2 regions of the Protofrankia sp. CiP1_Cm_nod4 genome follow, and region 1 is predicted to be linked to the other one. Evidence: riboswitches for the same ligand, from Rfam matches in the RefSeq annotation. Region 1 holds a riboswitch; the other holds the start of a gene.
The links. Region 1 has a riboswitch for cyclic di-AMP ahead of AC5LSR_RS15615 (transglycosylase family protein). Riboswitches for the same ligand answer to the same signal wherever they lie in the genome.

Region 1 (3,175 bases):
ACCGACGTGACTGTTATCACCCGAATGGGCTAAGCGCCTTGAACGTGTCACCGTAGCTGACGGTGTGACTCCGCCCCGCGGCGGGGTCGCCTTCTCCGATTTCTGTGACTTATGGTGACGGACGAAGTTTCTTTCGTATCGTGAATGTGCTTGTTGTCACTTCTGGGGCACTCCGGGAAGCGGAGCCGTCCGGAGCGGTCCCCGGCCCTGCCGGGCCGGATCCGGGCCGGCCGCATCCGGGGTTCTCCTGGATGCGGCCGGAGGCCTGGCATGAAAGGGGATCGTGGCTGCGCTGTCCATGGCGCGCCAGCCCGGTCCGGTCGGATGTCCAGCCACGGGTGGGCCGGCTGTGTGCGGACTGTGCGTGCCGCCGGTGGGCGGTGCCGTCCGCCAGAGGCCGTTCGACCGCTGGGTCGTTCGGCCAGTTGCCGGCTGTTCGGCCGGCTGTTCGGCCGGTTGGCCGGTTGGTTGGCTGGCCGTGTTCAGTCGAAGGTGGCCGTCCAGGTCCGTGGGCCGCAGATACCGTCCACCTGCAGTCCCCGCGAGTTCTGCAGGAGGGTGGCGGCGAAGGCGGACTGGGGGCCGTAGCGGCCGTCGATCCTGATCCGGTAGCCGAGCCTGTTCATCTGGCGCTGCCAGGCTCGTACGTCCGAGCGCACCTGATAGATCAGCCCGGTGGTGAACAGCGTGTTGTCCGCGAGACTCTGCGCGCTCTGACGCACCACCCAGCGTTGGGCCCCGGTCGACCCGGCCGCGCCCGCCGAGCCGGTGCCGGTGCCGGTGCCGGTGCTGGGCGATCCGGCCCCGGACGAGCTGGCGCTCGCCACCAGCTGGTCGGCGCCCATCCCCTGGCCGCAGACCGGCCACTGGCCGAAGCCGGACCGGTTGGCCAGTCTCAGCGCGGCCTCGTCCTGGGTGGCTGGCAAGGCGTCGCTGGGCAGCCCCGGGTAGCCGAGGCTCTGCCAGGTGCTCAGCGAGAACTGGTAGGCACCGTAATAACCGTTGCCGGTATTGACGGTGTAGTCCCCCCCGGACTCGCACTGGCGTAGCTGCGCCCAGGTGGTGGCGGCGCTGGCGGGCTGTGACATCACGATGCTTCCGCCGACCGCCGCGGCCAGCGCGGGAGCGACTACCAGCGCCCGCGCGCCCAGCCGGATTCGGCCGGTTCCGTGCTGTCGATTTCGGGAACGTGCACTGGACATATTGGTTTTATGCCCTTCCCCACGCCTGCGAAGTGAGCTGTCGGGTTCGGGCTGGGACTGCCCGGCCGCATGTGCGGCTTCACCCCGAGGACGCCCGGTATCGGCGCCCAGAAGTGGGTCCCCCGTTCCTGCCACGAGTTTGGGTTTTCGTCGGGCGAGGGCAGGATTCGGCGTGCCGCCCGACGTGTGTTCGCTGTGTCGCGAGCACGGCGCAGACCATAACAACAATTGCTGGGCGCCGAACAAGCGGGGAATACGCTTCGTGAGGATGCGCACACCGGGCCGGCGGCTCTTGTCGGGGCCCGGGAGCGGATGGTAGCGCACGGGTACGCGCGCTTATTGATTTCATCATACTTTTATTGCCGGGAAAACTCGGTATCCCGCCGTGCCGGTGGCGATCGGGGCCGGATTATCCGGATAGGAGCCAGTGCGTGGGCCGGCGATCCGCGTGCTATGGGCCGGAAGCCGGGCCCGGCCGGCCCGGCGCCCGCGGCGCGGAACACCGCTGATTCAGCCGAAGACACGTCGAACGGCAGGACCATACGTACAGTGCCGTGATCCGACGATGATGCGACCTTTCCGGAACCTGCGTCATATACGGATGGCCGTTGAAAGGTGACGGCCATCCGGTCACCCGGGCGCCGGGAGGCCGATGGGTCGGCACCCGCACGCGAACGCTCGCCAGCCGGACGACGAAGCCCGGTCTGGCGAGCGTGTTGTGGGGCCGTCCCGCCCAAGCGGGGTCAGTTGGCGAGGGAGCGTCCCGCGGAACGCAGGTCCTCGCACGCCTTCACGACTCGGGCGGCCATGCCGACTTCGGCCGCCTTGCCGTAGCTGCGCGGGTCGTAGTGCTTCTTCACGCCGACCTCGCCGTCCACCTTCAGAACGCCGTCGTAGTTCCGGAAGACGTGGTCGACGACCGGCCGGGTGTACGCGTACTGGGTGTCGGTGTCCACATTCATCTTGATCACGCCGTAATCCACCGCTTCGCGGATCTCGGACAGGTCGGAACCGCTCCCGCCGTGGAAGACCAGGTCGAGAGGTCTGGCCCCGGCTGGCAGCCCGAGCTTCTGCGCGACATACTGCTGACCATCCCGCAGGATACTCGGACGGAGTTTCACATTGCCCGGCTTGTATACCCCGTGCACGTTTCCGAAGGTTGCCGCGACCAGGTAGCGGCCCCGTTCCCCGGCGCCGAGGACCTCGACGGTCCGCCACATGTCCTCGGGCGTGCTGTACAGTTTCTCGTCGATCGCGCCGACGATGCCGTCCTCCTCACCGCCGACGACACCGATCTCCACCTCCAGGACGATTTTCGCCTGGGCCGTGTCCGCCAGCAGCGCGTCGGCGATTTTGAGGTTCTCCTCGATCTCGACCGCGGAGCCGTCCCACATGTGGGACTGGAACAGCGGCTCGCGGCCCTCCCTGAGCACCCGCTCCTTGGAGATCGCGACCAGGGGGCGCAGGTAGGTGTCGAGCTTGCCGGCAGGACAGTGGTCGGTGTGCAGCGCGATGTTGACCGGGTACGCCTTGGCGACATGGTGGGCGAACTCGGCCAGCGCCTGCGCGCCGAGCACCATGTTCTTCACCCGGGTACCGGAGAGAAATTCGGCCCCTCCGGTGGAAATCTGTACGATACCGTCGCTCCCGGCGTCCGCGAAGCCCTTCAGTGCGGCATTCAGGGTTTCACTCGACGTGACGTTGATCGCAGGGTAGGCGAATGCCTCCGCCTTGGCCTGGTCGAGCATCTGGGCGTAGATATCTGGGGTGGCAATGGGCATCGGTCTGGCTCCTGTGGACAGTCGGGGCGCGGCATGCCCGGTTCGGTGATATTTTACCGATTCGGACGTGTGCCGTGCCGGGAAGTTGCGCGAAGGGTATGACGAACGCTCCCCGTCCGGTAGGACGGCCGCAACGGGTGAGTACGGATGTTCTGTCGGGTGTGGTGCACTATGCCGTCGTCCTCACTCCCG
Region 2 (8,878 bases), on a different contig from region 1:
GCGCTCCAGGGGGACGTCCAGGAGGACGTCCGGCGGACGCCCGGGGAACATTGTCCGGCGTCCACTGCTTCTCATGATGTAATTATGTAAGCGGGACAGGAGGCCGGGATGCAGGATCCGCTCGATGCCTACTCACAGGTCGTCACCCGAGTCGCCGCCACCGTCTCCCCCGCTGTCGCGAGCCTGCGGGTACGGACGCCGCGTGGCGAGGGAGCCGGATCCGCCGTGGTCTTCACCGATGACGGCTTCCTGCTCACCTCCGCCCACGTCGTCGACAGCGGACCGAGGCGCGCGGGACGGCAGACCGGCGGCGGCGCGGCGGGCATGGCCGAGTTCGCCGACGGCACCCACAGCGAAGTGGACGTGATCGGCGCCGATCCGCTCTCCGACCTCGCGGTGCTGCGGGCCCGTAGCGGCACGCCGGCCCCGGCGGCGCTCGGCGACGCCGACACGCTCTCCGTCGGTCAGCTCGTCGTCGCGGTGGGCAGCCCGCTGGGCCTGACCGGCAGCGTCACCGCGGGGGTCGTCAGCGCACTCGGCCGCTCCCTGCCCACCCGGGCCGGCGCCACCGTCCGCGTCATCGACGAAGTGATCCAGACGGACGCCGCGCTCAACCCGGGCAATTCCGGCGGCGCGCTGGTCACCGCCGACTGCCACGTCGTCGGGGTGAACACCGCCGTCGCCGGGATCGGGCTCGGGCTCGCCGTCCCGGTCAACGCCACCACCCGCCGCATCCTCGCCGCGCTCATGCGCGACGGCCGGGTACGGCGCGCCTACCTGGGGGTCGCCAGCACCCGGGCACCGCTGCCGCCACACCTGGCCGAGCGGTCCGGCCGGCGGCACGGGGTGCGGCTGGCCGAGGTCGTCGCGGGCAGCCCGGCCGGTCGCGCCGGCCTGTTCGCCGACGACCTGGTGCTCTCCGTCGCCGGGCAGCCGGTCGCCACCCCGGGGGATCTGCAACGGCTGATGACGGAGGACACCATCGGCCGCCCGCTCGAACTGACGGTGTGGCGGCGCGGCGCGCTCGTCGACGTCATCGTCGTCCCGCAGGAACTGGCACTCACCTGAGAAGATCGGCACGAGTTTGTCGCGGTGTACGCCGATATGGCAAAAATGCGCCTATACAGCCAGAATGTACTGATGCTGCCAGCATGCGCCAATACAGCCAGAATGCGCTGATACGGCCAGAAAACATGAACATACACGACAACAGACTCACGCCGGTCGCGGCCTGGTGGGCGAACGTCCGCGGGCGGCCGCCGGCCACCGGCCCGCCCAGGCGGGGACGGTGGCCGCCCGCGGACGGTGGCGCCCCGGGTGCCCGAGGGAGGGGGAGGCACCCAGGGCCGTCAGTGGCACCCAGCCGTCAGCCGCACGGGAACAGCTGGGCGTAGGTGCGGGCGCCGACTGTTCCGTCGGCCGCGAGGCCGTGCCGCCGCTGGTATTCCTTGACCACCCTGGTGGTCTGCGGGCCGAATATCCCGTCGACGGTGAGAGGATATCCGATACCGGTCAGCCGCCGCTGTACCGCGGCCACCTCGGTACGCATTTTGCTGCCGTTTCTCACGGTTGCCGTGGACGCTGGCAGCGAACAGTTCCGGGTGATGTAGCTGATCCCGCTGACGGGCGGGACAGGGGCGCTCGACCGCGTTGTCGACATGCTCGCCGGGCTGGCTTTCGCCGCTGCCGCGGCGGCGTTCCCCCGCGCCAGATGACGGCGGTAGGAACCGTTGGTGTAGGCGCTCCAGGCACGCACGCCCTGACTGTCGCACACCTTCTTCGCCGCCCACGCGTTGGTGGCCGGGTCGTACAGGTTCCGGCCCGCCAGCCAGCCCGTGTGGACCCGCGCGTTGATCTGCCAGAGCCCGCGGGAGTCCTCACCGTGCGCGTTACGCGCCCTGGCGTTGCCACCGGACTCCGCGAGCGCCACCGCCACCCAGGTGCCCAGCGGCACCCCTCGGCAGCTGGGCAGCCCCGCGTTCGCGGCGACACGGGCGATGGCCGTGTCGGCGACGACGGCGGGCCCGGACGGCCCGGCCGCGCTGGCCGGGGCCGCGGTCAGCATCATTCCGGCCGTCGTCCCGATGAGCCCGACGGTGCCCACCAATGCCGCGCCGTTGCACCGGCCGGGTTTTCTGTGTCTTCCCCTGGACATGATCAGTTTCTCATCCAAAAGTATCGTCGAAATGGCTCGTCAAATTCACTGGCGGCGCCAGGACAGCATTTCCTTCGAGCAGCCGACGGTTTGCTCTTCCCAGCGCGCCTGATCGACTGGAACACGTCGGGCAGACCGGGGCGCAGGCCGTCGACCGCATTCGTCCAGAAAATTTCCCGGTCATTTCCGGAGCGCTCCGGGAGAAGCACCGTGCGCTCCGGCCGGAATTTTCTGGATATCCGGCGCGGGACCCGCGCCGGACCTGCCCGGGGCTCCAGGAACAGTTACCCGGCAGTGGCCGGGAGAAATTTTCGCGGCGGCCGCCGGCTGTTGCCCGCGCTGTCCGCCCGGGGCACCCGAACACCCCGTGGCCGCCAGCCCGGCCCGGGCGGGCGGGTCACCTGATACGGCCGACCAGATGGCTGCCGGTGTAGACCTTCTGGAGCCGGACCACGGCCCCGGTGTGCGGGGCGGCCCACATCATCCCGTTCCCGGCGTAGATCCCTACGTGGTGGATGCCGCCCGGCCGGCCGAAGAAAATGAGGTCACCGGGCTGCCGGGCATTCTTCGATATCTTCTGGGAGGCGTTGTACTGCGCGTTGGCCGTCCGCGGGACGCTGCGGCCGAGCTGCTTGTAGATGTACTGGACGAGGCCGGAGCAGTCGAACGCCCGGGGCCCCTCGGCACCCCACACGTACGGCTTTCCGGCCTGCTTCGACGCCAGATAGACGAGTTTCGCCCCGAAACCACTGGTGGACGTCGAGAAACTCACCGGCTGCGCCGACAGCGTGCGCACGCCCGCGGCGGCGGCCGGCGACGAGGCCGCCGACCAGACGGCCGGGGTGATCGTGAAGGTAGCGGGCCGGGCAGCGGTCGTGCCGGCCGCGGTGGTCGTGCCGGCCGTGGCGGCGTCGGTCCACCCCGTCCCGCCCGTGCCCGCGCCACGGTCGTTCGCCAGGGCCGGTGCGGCCAGCCCGGAGAGGGCGACGGTACCGGTGGCCGCGGCGGCAACCGCGGTACGTGCCGATATCCGGCCGAGGGCGGAGCGGGTCGTGGGCGCGCGATGACGACCGCGCCTGGAACTGGGACTGGGATGACCTACGGCAGCCGGACCTGAATTCACCTGGTGTGCAGGCAACGATGATCCTTCCCATACGCCTGCGAGGTTAGCTGTCGGGTTCGGGCCGGGAAGCCCGGTCGACGCGCGGATACCTGCGCGGCCGACTTCACCCCAAGGACGGCCACCGTGGTGGCGACGTCCGGCGGAAAGGTGGGTCCCCCGCTTCTGTCCTGGCGATCGCTAGTCGGAAGACACCGGACCGTGGACAGAACTCGGCGTGCGGTCCGGTGCCGTTGAGAGCCCGGCCAACGTAGCGAACTACTTTTGGTAACCGCAAGCGGCGGTTTTCTCGGCATGTCGGCGCACAACACTCACCGTACGCATCATTTACGCGGGCCGTCCCAGGATGGCTGCCGGGACGGTACGAGCTGGCCGCAGCGTGATGGCGCTACACACCGCTCCCATGGTTAACCAGCGCGTATCGTGAAACGGCCGATGCGGACCGGCAACAACATTTTTTCCACCGTTGTGTTTCGCTGTCGGGCACAGCATTTGCACTGTCGGGCACAGCATTTGCACTGCCCGAAACAGCGTTTGCGCTGTCGGGCGCAGTGGATCGCCCGGGTGGGCCCACGGACCGCCGAAGCAACGCCACGAACCCGGACGTGCGCACGCCGCGGCCGGCGGCATGGCCAGCGCGGACGGCGCAGCGTCCGGGCATCAGTGACGCCCGGGCACCAGCGGGGCCGCCGGTCCGCCCCGGGCCAGGCAGGGCCCCGGGCGGAGCGGCGTCGGTCAGGACTCGACCCAGCCGCGCGCCTGCGCGAGGGTGGTCAGTCGCTGCCGTATCTGGCTTATCTGGCCGCCGGTCAGGGTCGGCACCGATTCGATGAGCGTCTCGGTCAGCAGATGCCGGAACTCCCCGACGGTGAGGACGTCGCACATGTCGTCGTCGTCGGCGCTCGAACGCCCGTTGACCACACCTGGGGAGACCACCGGATACACGGGCGCCGGACGGGCCGGAGCCCGGCGGATCAGACGGACGACCGAGGCCTTCGGGCCCCTGTCACTCTCCTCCGCCTCGAACTCCACCAGCGTTCCGGGCTGGAACAGGTGCTTCTCGTCCTGAAGATCGTTTGCGTGCATGAAAACGTCGTCGCCACCGGCATCGGGCGCTATGAAACCGTAGCCGCGAACCCCGTCGAAACGCAGAATTCTACCAGTACCCACCACATCTGCCCCTGTACAACCTCTGTGCCAACCAGCCCTGTACCAAGTGAACTGCACACCAGACGAACCTGTGTACAACCAAGCCCCAGGACCGCTCGCGCGACCGCAGGACCTGCTCACCGTCTCAGGTACGCCTACCCAGGTCAAGCCCGACACCCGGAGCGCGGAACGACCGACAGCGGCCGATGGGGAACGAGCGCGGATACACCGGGGCGGAACGGCCGACCAGCTGACCAGCTGACCGGCCGGCCGGCCCCCGGAAGCGCCCCGGGGGCCAGCCGGCCGTCGACGTCATGGTCACAAGCCGCGGATCCGTGTCCTTACGGTCTACGCCGGGTCACCGGCGGCGTGGACGGCGGCCAGGCTCTGCCTGGCGGCGTCGACCACCGCCCGCGGGGTGAAACCGAATCTGGTCTGCAGGTCCCGCAGCGGGGCGGACGCGCCGAAGGTCCGCATCCCGATGATCACCCCGTCCGGGCCGGCGTACCGTTCCCAGCCGAGCGTGGCGGCCTGCTCGACCACGACCCGCGCGCGGACCGCCGGCGGCAGCACCTGCTCGCGGTACCGCGCGGGCTGCCGCTCGAACAGCTCCCAGGACGGCAGGCTGACCACCCGGGCGCGCACCCCCTGCGCGGCCAGCTCCTCATGGGCGGCCAGGGCCAGGTGCACCTCGCTGCCGGTACCGATCAGGATCACCTCGGGGTCGCCGTCGGCGGGGTCGGCCAGCACGTAGCCGCCGCGGGCGAGCCCGGCGGCGTCGGCGTAGCGGGCCCGGTCCAGCGTCGGCAGCGCCTGCCGGCTCAGGACGAGCGCGGCCGGCTCCTGCTCCAGGCCCATCACCACCCGCCACGCCTGCGCGACCTCGCCCGCGTCACAGGGGCGGATCACCAGCAGGCCGGGGACGGCCCGCAGCGAGGCGAGCTGCTCGACCGGCTGGTGCGTCGGCCCGTCCTCCCCGACCCCGATGGAGTCATGGGTGAACACGTGGATGACCGGCAGCTCCATCAGCGCGGACAGCCGCAGGGCGCCGCGGGCGAAGTCGGAGAAGATCAGAAAGGTCGACCACAGCGGCCGCAGCCCGGACAGGGACAGCCCGTTGGCCACCGCGGCCGACGCGTGCTCGCGGACGCCGAAGTGCAGGTTGCGCCCACCCGGGCTGGCGGCCTGGAAGTCCCCGGCGCCGTCGACGGTCAGCCGGGTCTTCGTCGACGGGGCGAGATCGGCGGAGCCGCCGACCAGCCAGGGCACCCGGGCAGCGACGGCGTTGAGGACCTTCCCGGAGGAGTCCCGGGTGGCCAGGCCCTTGCCGTCGGCGGGGAAGACGGGGATGTCGGCGTCCCAGCCGTCGGGCAGCTGCCCGCCCCACAGCAGGTCGAGCTGGCCGGCGAGATCGGGATGTGCCTCCCGGTAGCGGCCGAGCAGGGCCAGCCAGCTGTCCCGCTCGGCCCGGCCCCGCTTGCCGACACCGGCGGCGAAGTGCTCGTACACCCCGTCGGGGACGAGGAAGCGGGCCTCCGGCGGCCAGTTGTAGAACCGCTTCGTCGCCCGGATCTCCTCCTCCCCCAGCGGCTCCCCGTGCGCGGCGGCGGTGCCCTGCTTGGTCGGGGCGCCGAAGGCGATCTGGCTGTCGACGATGATCAGGGTCGGGCGGTGCGGCTCGCGGCGGAACGTCTCGAAGGCGCGGCCCAGGGCCGTGCGGTCGTTGGCGTCACCGACCCGGGTGACGTTCCAGCCGTAGGCGATGAACCGGGTGGCCACGTCCTCGGTGAACGCCAGGTCGGTGCCGCCCTCGATGCTGATGTGGTTGTTGTCGTAGATCCAGCACAGGTTGGCCAGCCCCAGGTGGCCGGCCAGCGACGCCGCCTCGGCCGCGACCCCCTCCATCAGGTCGCCGTCACCGCACAGCGCGTACACGTCGTGGTCGAACACGTCGAAGCCGGGCCGGTTGAAGCGCGCCGCCAGCCAGCGCCCGGCGATGGCCATGCCCACCGCCGTCGCCGCGCCCGTGCCCAGCGGCCCGGTGGTCGCCTCCACCCCGGACGTCCAGCGGTACTCCGGGTGGCCGGGGCACTTCCCGTCCAGCTGGCGGAAGCGTCTGATGTCGTCGAGGGTGACCGCCGGCCCGCCGGGCGTCTCATAGGTGGGGCCGACCGCCCGGACACCGGCCAGGTGCAGCATCGCGTACAGCAACGCCGACGCGTGCCCCGCCGACAGCACGAACCTGTCCCGGTTCGGCCAGGAGGGATCGTCGGGGTCGAAGCGCAGGAACTCCTGCCACAGCGTGTAGGTCACCGGTGCCATGGCCATCGGGGTGCCCGGGTGCCCGGAGTTCGCGGCCTGCACCGCGTCCATACACAGTGTGCGGATCGTCGCGACGCACAGATCGTCCGTGTCGGTGATGGCCGGCTGTTCGGTGGGCGTCATGTACATCCTTTGTGTCGGATAGGACGCCCACAACGTCCGTCGCAGGCGCTTGCGGGTCCACGCCCTAGATCGTATCCAGCGGTGACGGATCTCCGGTGGGCGTCGGGGCCGTGCGGGCGCCGCTGTGGCCTTGCTCCCGCGCTCTCGTTTCCCGGCTCCGATGTCAGGAGAGAACGTACCGGCCGACGGCGTCACTACGGTGACCGTACGTACACGCGGGTACGTCCGCGCGGACGGAGACGCAGACGCGGGGGACCGGGCGGGAAGCTGTCAGCGAGGCTGCCCGCCGGCCGTGTGGTCCGGCCCGTCGGCGAGGCCACCGAAGGCGGCGAGGCCCCCGAACGCCCTGGTCAGCTCGCTGGGGACGATCCAGACCTTGTTCGCCTCGCCCGCGGCGATGCGCGGCAGGGTCTGCAAGTACTGGTAGGCGAGCAGTTTCTGGTCGGCGTTGCCGGCATGGATCGCCCGGAACACCGTGGTGATGGCCTCCGCCTCGCCCTGCGCGGCGAGGATCTTCGCCTGCCGCTCTCCCTCGGCGCGCAGGATCGCGGCCTGTTTCTCACCCTCGGCGCGCAGGATCTCGCTCTGCTTGACGCCCTCCGCCGACAGGATCGCCGCCCGGCGGTCCCGCTCGGCGCGCATCTGCTTCTCCATCGAGTCCTGGATCGACGCCGGCGGGTCGATGGCCTTGAGCTCCACCCGGTTGACCCGGATGCCCCACTTGCCGGTCGCCTCGTCGAGCACACCGCGCAGCCTGGTGTTGATCTCATCACGGGAGGTCAGGGTCTGCTCCAGGTTCAGACTACCGATCACGTTGCGCAGCGTCGTGACAGTGAGCTGCTCGATCGCGCTGATGACGTCGGCGATCTCGTAGGTGGACGCGCGCGGGTCGGTGACCTGGAAGTAGATCACCGTGTCGATGCCCACGACGAGGTTGTCCTCGGTGATCACCGGCTGCGGCGGGAAGGTCACCACCTGCTCGCGCAGGTCGACGCGTTCACGGATCCGGTCCACGACGGGGATGACGAGGGCCAGGCCCGGGGTGAGGGTCCGGTGGTACCGGCCCAGCCGCTCGACCACGACCGCCCGGGCCTGCGGCACAACCCGCACCGCCCGGCTGAGAAAAACCAGCAGCACCAGCAGAACGACCGCGGTGGCGATCAGCCCGGTCATCGACGCCTCCCCGGTCCCAAGGCCCGCTACAGCTGCGCGGGGTGGACGATGGCCGTGGCGCCGTCGATGCGCAGCACGCGCACGCTCGTGCCCGGTTCAAGGACCTGACCGTCGATCGTCGCGCGGGCCGACCATATCTCACCGCGAATCCTGACCCGGCCGTCACCGTCACCGTTAACGGGCTCAAGGACGACACCGGTCATGCCGATCAGCGCGTCGGTACCGGTCGCGACGGCCGGCGCCTGGTGCAGGTGACGGCGCGCGACCGGCCGCAGCCCGAGCAACAGCACCACGGAGGTGGCGGCGAACGCGACAAGCTGGATGGGCAGCGGGCCGCCGGCCCCGGCGGCCGCGCCCGCCACCAGGGCCGCGAGCGCGGTCATCCCGAGAATGAGGGCAAGGGTAAGCATCTCGCCCACGCCAAGAACGCCTGCGATCACCAACCACCACAGCCACGGCGGCATGACCATCATGCTATCCACGATCCGGCCCAGGGCGTAAGGGCTGGCATCCAGCCGACACCCGGCTCCCGCGGCTCCCGCGGGTACTTCTCGGTGCCGGCACGACCAAGCACGTCTCCTTCCGCCAGGACGCATCCTGGCTTCAGGGCCGCCACCGGACCCGGGGGGCCTCACCCCGGCCGGCGGGGTGGGGTGGGTGGCCCGCCGACCCGTAACGGCCCGCTGGGCGGCACGGGAATGCCGTGCGTGCCGGGGAGCACCACCCGCGAGCCGCAGTTGGCACAGCTGAAGCGGGTGGAGGCCGCGCCCGACGCGGTCACGGTGGGCTCGGGGCCGAGCAGCTCGTGCTCTCCCTGGCAGGTGACGCAGTAGCCG

Region 2: linked by a shared signal. The riboswitch ahead of AC5LSR_RS00145 (C40 family peptidase) and the one ahead of AC5LSR_RS15615 (transglycosylase family protein) in region 1 are both predicted to bind cyclic di-AMP.

What each region holds. Positions count from the first base shown of each region.
Region 1 is NZ_CEVIVC010000080.1:20,102-23,276, forward strand. It holds gene AC5LSR_RS15615 (transglycosylase family protein) at 483-1,202, opposite strand; cyclic di-AMP (ydaO/yuaA leader) riboswitch at 1,210-1,358, opposite strand; gene fbaA (class II fructose-bisphosphate aldolase) at 1,946-2,983, opposite strand.
Region 2 is NZ_CEVIVC010000001.1:30,993-39,870, forward strand. It holds gene AC5LSR_RS00135 (S1C family serine protease) at 109-1,068, shown strand; gene AC5LSR_RS00140 (peptidoglycan-binding protein) at 1,367-2,155, opposite strand; gene AC5LSR_RS00145 (C40 family peptidase) at 2,553-3,293, opposite strand; cyclic di-AMP (ydaO/yuaA leader) riboswitch at 3,296-3,461, opposite strand; gene AC5LSR_RS00150 (cold-shock protein) at 4,011-4,445, opposite strand; gene tkt (transketolase) at 4,773-6,869, opposite strand; gene AC5LSR_RS00160 (SPFH domain-containing protein) at 7,140-8,042, opposite strand; gene AC5LSR_RS00165 (NfeD family protein) at 8,069-8,515, opposite strand; partial or broken gene AC5LSR_RS00170 (hypothetical protein) at 8,674-8,878, opposite strand, start outside.